Regions from separate parts of the Desulfofarcimen acetoxidans DSM 771 genome, predicted to be linked through region 1. Evidence: a T-box and tRNA genes for the amino acid it is inferred to sense, from the RefSeq annotation. Region 1 holds a T-box; the other holds one or more tRNA genes.
The links. The T-box of region 1 lies ahead of metG (methionine--tRNA ligase). A T-box ahead of a tRNA ligase gene usually reads a tRNA of that ligase, here a tRNA-Met.

Region 1 (3,718 bases):
GCTGTACTACCAGGCCTACGTGAGCAGGTTCATTTCTCTTGCCCCGGTGCGGATGAGGCGTCAGATAAGGGCAATCGGTTTCTGCTAAAATTTTATCCATGGGAACCCTGGCAGCCACATCTTTAAGCTTGCCGGCATTTTGAAAGGTCACAGGCCCGGCAAAAGAAATATTAAGACCCAACTTTATACATTGCTGTGCCACTTCCCAACTGCCGGAAAAACAATGCATCACTCCACCTGCAGGACCTATTCCAACCTCCTGCAGCATATCCAGGACATCTTTATGTGCGTCCCGGTTATGAATAATTACAGGTAAATTTACCTTTTTACATAGCTCCAGTTGAGCCCGAAATATTTGCTGCTGTATCTGTCTTGGAGAAAAGTCATAGTAATAATCCAAACCAATTTCTCCGATAGCCACTACTTTTTCTCTGTGGGCCAGCTCAAACAATTGGTCCAGGTAATCCTCAGGAGCATCTTTTGCATCATGAGGATGTATTCCTACCGCAGCGTAAATCCCGGAATGTTGTCTCGCCAGCTCGATACCGGCCAGAGAAGACTCAATATCGCCGGCTGCATTTATAATTTTTACCACCCCGGCAGTACCCGCTCTGGCTATAACTTCGTCCCTGTCCTGCTCAAACTTCTGGTGGTCCAAGTGAGCATGGGTATCAATAAGCATATCTCCACCTCATAAATGTAAAATCTATTCTTTTTCCAAGGTTTTTAGATCAATCCGGGGAAAGATAGCATCACCTTTAACTACCCGCGTTCCAGCGGGTAAATTGCCCCACTCCAGAGCTTCCCAAACATGCAATTCCGGTTGGTTTCCTATGGCCAACTGCTGCCAAACCATAGAAGGGAAATTAGGCATAAAAGGAGTAACCATAACAGTAACAAAACGGATAGTTTCCGCCAGGTTATACAACACTGTAGCCAGCCTTCCTCTCAGTTCCGGGTCCTTAGCCAGGCTCCAGGGAGATGTCTCCTCAACATACTTGTTGGCCCGCCCCACCAACCGCCAAACGGCAGCCAAGGCACCCGATATATCCCGGCGCTCCATAAGATCATCTACTTCGTATTTTGTCTTTAAAGCCAGACTGATTAAATCCCTGTCTTCAGCCGGAGCTTCCTCTGAACCAAGGTATTGTTCCAGTAATACCGGCTCCCTGGGTGTTTCGGGTTCCTCCAGCACACCTTTGCTGAACTTAACTATCATAGAGGTGGAGCGGCTGATCAGGTTGCCCAGATCATTGGCTAAATCGATATTAATCCTGTTTACCAGAGCCTCCTCTGAATAATAACCGTCAGAACCCAGAGGCAATTCCCTTAAAAGGTAATAGCGAATGGCATCTACCCCGTACTTATCACAAAGCTCCAGCGGATCAACAACGTTTCCTTTTGACTTGGACATCTTGCCGCTGTCCAGCAAAAGCCAGCCATGACCTAAAACCTGCTTGGGCAGTTCTATACCTGCAGCCATTAGCATTATTGGCCAAATAATAGTGTGAAATCTTACGATATCTTTACCCACCAGGTGCATATCAGCCGGCCAATACTTTCTAAATAAGCTGTCGTCCCCGGTACCATAGCCCAGTGCCGAAATGTAATTGGTCAAAGCATCCACCCAGACATAAATCACATGCTTGGGATCAAAAGGAACCTGTATACCCCAGTCAAAAGTTGTTCTGGATACGCAAAGATCCGCCAGACCGCTCTTGATAAAACTAACCATTTCATTGCGGCGGCTGTTGGGCTGAATAAACTCCGCATTATCCTCAATATATTTTAATATCTCGTCGGCATATTTAGACATCTTAAAGAAATAGCTTTCTTCCTGGAGGATCTCTACCGGCCTGCCGCAATCAGGACAATTGCCGTCTGCGTCAAGCTGGTACTCAGTCCAAAAGGTCTCGCAGGGAGTGCAATAATGTCCTTCATACTGTGCCTTATAAATATCACCCTGATCATAGAGCTTCTGAAAAATATCCTGTACTACTTTTTTATGCCTTTCCTGAGTAGTGCGGATAAAATCATCGTAGCTAACGTCCAGCTTTTTCCATAAGCTTTTAAATCCGGCCACAATTTGATCCACATATTCCAGGGGTGACTGGCCTTTTTCTTTAGCTGTCCTCTCAATCTTCTGACCGTGTTCATCTGAACCGGTTAAAAACCAAACATCATAACCCTTCATCCGTTTATAGCGGGCAAAGGAATCCGCCGCTACGGTAGTATAAGCGTGACCTATATGAAGTTTATCGCTGGGATAATAAATTGGCGTGCTAATATAAAATGTAGGTTTGCTCAAAATTTCAACCGCTCCTTTCCCTTAAATAAAAATACCCTAAAAGAGCCTGCTCTTCTAGGGACGAAGTTAACCTCCGCGGTACCACCCAAATTACCGCACCTAAATAAAAACATCAAAAAAAGCACAATAAGCACGGTCTCTTTTAAGTATGCTAACGGGTACTCTACCCGGCCCGGCCTACTGTGTCTTTCGCCAAAATCGTAAACCGTCATATCCTAAATGAAGCCGGTGGTTACCCCAAAACCAACCCCATTGTCGAAATTTGACGATACACTTTGCTTACACTTTCGCCGCAACATCTTCGGCGATCTCTGTAATAAGACGGCAACACATTTCTGCCAGCAGCTCTAAGGCCATGTTCACCGGGCTTACCTGACGGGCTTTCACCCTACCCCGCTCTCTGCACAGTTACACCGGGTTACTCTTCCTCTTCCACGCCTTTGTTTTATTTAGATTTTAAAATATTCTACTAAAGATATCCCCAGCTTGTCAAGTTTTACCTTGCTTTTATACTTCTTCGGTAAATGCAAGTACAATTAACAAATTTTACTTTAAGTATTGCCAGAGCAATATTTACAAGGTATACTATAATTATTATTTTAAGACAAATTACATCACAAATTGGCGCAATTGACGAATCGTACGACATTATCTGCAAAATTAAATTAATAATTAATTACGAACAGTTTCTAATTGAGTCGAATTTTAAAAAAAACCGGCAAATATGCAAAAAAAAATGTTGACTTATACTGCCAAGCTTGGTACCATTTAGTTGCGGCTATTTTGTGGTAGTTTGTTGGACAAGTTATTATTTCTGAGGGGGGGAGCTTTTTTGAAATCTACAGGTATAGTAAGAAAAGTTGATGAGTTGGGACGGGTGGTAATCCCCATAGAATTGCGTCGAACCTTAGGTATCGATGAAAAAGACGCATTGGAGATCTATGTGGATCATGAAAAAATAATTCTGAAAAAATATGAACCGGCCTGCGTATTTTGTCATAATGCTTCAGATGTGCAGCATTATAAAGGCAAGCTTGTCTGCCGCGAGTGCGCTACTGCTATGTTTGAAAATGTAAAAGATCAAGCTATATAACTAATTAAAAATTATTAGGAAAACCTCCGGGACAAGCACCGGAGGTTTTCTGCCTTTAAACCAAGGAATAAATTTTCATCTTAGAAGATTTTCTTTCGACTGAACATAGTGACTATAGACCTCTTTCTTAGGTATACCTCGAAGAACAGCCACCCTTTTCAATGCCTCTTTTCTGTCAAGACCCTGCAATAAAAACAATTCTACATGTTCGGCAATTGTCATATCGCCCCATAAATCGGCAACCTCTCCACTTTCCGACTCTCCCGCGCCTTCCACTACAACCGTAAATTCACCTCTTGGCCTGTCAGTCTTAAGAG
Region 2 (3,718 bases), 180 kb from region 1:
TAGCATCCCGGGACAGAAAATTCATATTTTTTAAGCTGATTTTTTTAGGTTCCTCCTGAGGCGCCGCTTTAGCTAAAGTATCAACCTTTAACTTCTTGACCGCACCCTTCTTCTTTGTATCATTTTTTGATAAGGCCATTAAGTACGCCACATCCTTGTTTTATAATCCAATAACCCCGACCCGGCAGCAAAAAATCATGTTTTATACAATCTGCCCGTCAAAACTCCTTATAATATAAACGGTGGCGCTTAGAGATTACTGCATTACCGTGTTTCTTTGTGTACTGTATGAGTTCGACAGAATCGACAATACTTCTTCATCTCGATCCGGCTGGGGTCATTCTTCTTATTTTTTATGGTGGTGTAATTCCTGCGTTTGCAATCGGTACAAGCCAGTGTAACCCCTACTCTCATCGATACCACCTCCTAAAAACCAAAAAATCGGGCGACAAATTCACAAACAGCCTTAATAAATTTATCATACTTGAAATTTAATGTCAATATTTAATATCAGTTTACTCAAAGCAGGCTGCATACAACTACGTTAAAAATTTATGGTGGGGTTTCCCACCATTACTCATTAATACCTGTTACAACACCGGCGCCCACAGTTCTGCCGCCTTCACGAATAGCAAAGCGCAGACCTTCTTCAATAGCAATAGGCGTAATCAAATCAATATCCACCTTGATATTGTCTCCCGGCATTACCATCTCCACGCCTTCCGGAAGCTTCACAATACCGGTCACGTCAGTGGTACGGAAATAAAACTGGGGTCTGTAGCCGTTGAAAAACGGGGTATGCCGGCCACCCTCTTCTTTACTAAGCACATACACTTCCGCGTTAAACTTGGTGTGGGGCTTGATGCTGCCTGGCTTAGCCAGTACTTGACCGCGTTCGATTTCTTTTCTGTCCACGCCGCGCAGTAAACAACCCACGTTGTCACCTGCTTCTGCGTAGTCAAGCAGTTTGCGGAACATTTCTACGCCGGTTACTACTGTTTTTCTCGGCTCATCCTGCAAACCAACGATTTCTATGGCATCACCGATTTTCACCTGGCCGCGCTCCACTCTTCCCGTGGCTACTGTACCGCGTCCGGTAATGGTGAATACGTCTTCTACCGGCATTAAGAAAGGCTTATCTTTATCGCGCATCGGGGTGGGAATGTATTCATCTACCGCATCCATCAGTTCCCATACTTTGCCGCACCATTCGCATTCTCTTTTGCCGCAGGCGCATTCTAAAGCTTTTAAGCCGGAACCTGCGATGATCGGTGTGTCATCTCCGGGAAATTCATACATGGAAAGAAGCTCTCTTACTTCCATATCTACCAACTCTAACAGTTCAGGATCATCTACCATGTCAGCCTTGTTCAAGAATACTACGATGTAGGGTACACCTACCTGTCTGGATAAGAGGATATGTTCTCTGGTCTGCGGCATCGGGCCGTCCGCCGCTGACACTACCAGGATTGCTCCGTCCATTTGCGCTGCGCCGGTAATCATGTTCTTTACATAGTCGGCGTGTCCCGGGCAATCTACGTGCGCATAGTGGCGCTGGCTGGTTTCATATTCTACGTGCGCTGTGTTGATGGTGATGCCGCGTTCTCTTTCTTCAGGAGCGTTATCGATTTCGTCATATTTCTTAACTGTAGCCTGGCCTACTGTAGCTAAACATACGGTTATTGCCGCTGTCAATGTGGTCTTGCCATGGTCTACGTGACCGATTGTGCCAATGTTAACGTGCGGTTTAGTCCGCTCAAATTTTGCTTTTGCCATTGGTTCTTCCTCCTTTTATCAAATTCTTAAATCATCTAGAGGCCGCTTAAATTGTGCTCATCATACCAAGATTGTTTCCACTTTTTCATAAAATATACCAACAAGGCAAATACATATATATTTCTACATATATCGCTTAAAATCCTTCAAACAATCCGAGAAAGGAATATAAAAAAACACCCTCCGGCAAACAGAAAGTGTCTTCTGGTAGCGGCGGCTGGATTTGAACCAGCGACCCTACGGGTATGAACCGTATGCTCTAGCCAACTGAGCTACACCGCCATACTATGGAGCCACTGACCGGGATTGAACCGGGTTACCTCATCCTTACCAAGGATGCGCTCTACCTATTGAGCTACAGCGGCATTTGGTTGCGGGGGTAGGACTTGAACCTACGACCTTCGGGTTATGAGCCCGACGAGCTACCAACTGCTCCACCCCGCGACGACTTTTTGATTATACTATAAGATATTAACAAAAACAAGCTTTTTTAAATATTTTTTTATACTTGGTGGAGGAGGTAGGATTCGAACCTACGAAGGTGTCTACCGGCAGATTTACAGTCTGCTCCCTTTGGCCGCTCGGGAACTCCTCCGAACATTTAAATCTGGAGCTGGCGATGGGACTCGAACCCGCAACCTGCTGATTACAAATCAGCTGCTCTGCCAATTGAGCTACGCCAGCTTACTTAATACTGCATAGTGAACTGAGCACAATATAAATTTTAGCAAATTTATTTACTCATGTCAACAGTATATAGGCTGTAAATTTTTGTTGCTTACTGCCGGTCGCTTGAGCAGCACAGCAACATATTATTAATTTAAACCCAAATTTTATTATTATATTTCTCTTTTTTCTAAATATCTTTCCAGTTTTCTTTTAACCCTTTGAAGCGCATTATCAATAGACTTTACGTGCCGCTTTAAATCCTCAGCTATCTCCTGGTATGATTTACCCTCCAGGTAAGACATCAGCACTTTCCACTCCAGTGAGCTTAAAATTTCCCCCATTTTCTCTTCAATATCATCAAATTCTTCTCTGCTAATAATAAGTTCTTCAGGATCAGTAATTTTTGTTCCTGATATCACATCCAACAGCGTCCGATCCGAATCATCATCATAAATGGGCTTGTTTAAGGAAACATAGGAATTAAGAGGAATGTGTTTTTGTCTGGTTGCTGTTTTAATAGCCGTAATAATTTGCCTTGTTATGCACAACTCAGCAAATGCCCTAAATGAAGAAAGTTTGTCCATACGAAAGTCACGAATAGCCTTATACAAACCGATCATACCCTCTTGGATAATATCCTCACGATCCGCACCAATTAGAAAATAAGACCGGGCTTTAGCTCGCACAAAATTTTTATATTTATTAATTAAATACTCCAACGCGATATCGTCACCTTCACGAGCAAACTCAACAACATCTTCGTCGATTAACACCTCGAAACCGGCGATTTCTTCTCTTTGAGCAGAAATTATCACTATAATCCCCCGCTTCTATACAGCTTTTCCAACACGACAGGAAACTACGACATTTGCTAACTGATTATTTATATCGGGGCAAAAATTTATAATAGATTCTAGAAAGAACTTTACTTTATAAGCACACGTTTTATTATACTGTATAATGAATTAGCTAGTCAAGATATAAAAATAAGGTATATCCGAGCTATTTCAGAACTTTTTTCTCCGCAATTTTTCCAATAAATCACGAACACTTTCATTTAGCCTGTTTTCAAGGTATCCCTCAGTGGGAAGATTTATTGAATATTCAGACATATTTTTTTGACGTATCTTTTTAACCTGTTCCCATAATTCCCTCGGTGTCATCCGGTAAGCCCCGCGACCAAATATGATTCTTTGTTCATCCCAATCGGAAGTTACTACATAAACCTTACCGAGCTTAATTAAATCTCCGGTTATTCTTTCGATTAGCGCAT

Region 2: it has a tRNA-Met gene. The T-box ahead of metG (methionine--tRNA ligase) is inferred to sense a tRNA for this amino acid. The anticodon was not compared.

What each region holds. Positions count from the first base shown of each region.
Region 1 covers NC_013216.1:112,772-116,489, reverse strand. The annotation lists gene DTOX_RS00545 (TatD family hydrolase) at 1-682, opposite strand, end outside; gene metG (methionine--tRNA ligase) at 707-2,308, opposite strand; T-box leader at 2,362-2,752, opposite strand; gene DTOX_RS00530 (AbrB/MazE/SpoVT family DNA-binding domain-containing protein) at 3,141-3,401, shown strand; gene rsmI (16S rRNA (cytidine(1402)-2'-O)-methyltransferase) at 3,477-3,718, opposite strand, start outside.
Region 2 covers NC_013216.1:293,113-296,830, reverse strand. The annotation lists gene secE (preprotein translocase subunit SecE) at 1-139, opposite strand, end outside; gene rpmG (50S ribosomal protein L33) at 265-414, opposite strand; gene tuf (elongation factor Tu) at 574-1,776, opposite strand; tRNA gene DTOX_RS01390 (tRNA-Met) at 1,982-2,058, opposite strand; tRNA gene DTOX_RS01385 (tRNA-Thr) at 2,065-2,141, opposite strand; tRNA gene DTOX_RS01380 (tRNA-Met) at 2,145-2,220, opposite strand; tRNA gene DTOX_RS01375 (tRNA-Tyr) at 2,286-2,371, opposite strand; tRNA gene DTOX_RS01370 (tRNA-Thr) at 2,385-2,460, opposite strand; gene sigH (RNA polymerase sporulation sigma factor SigH) at 2,616-3,260, opposite strand; gene DTOX_RS01360 (NYN domain-containing protein) at 3,453-3,718, opposite strand, start outside.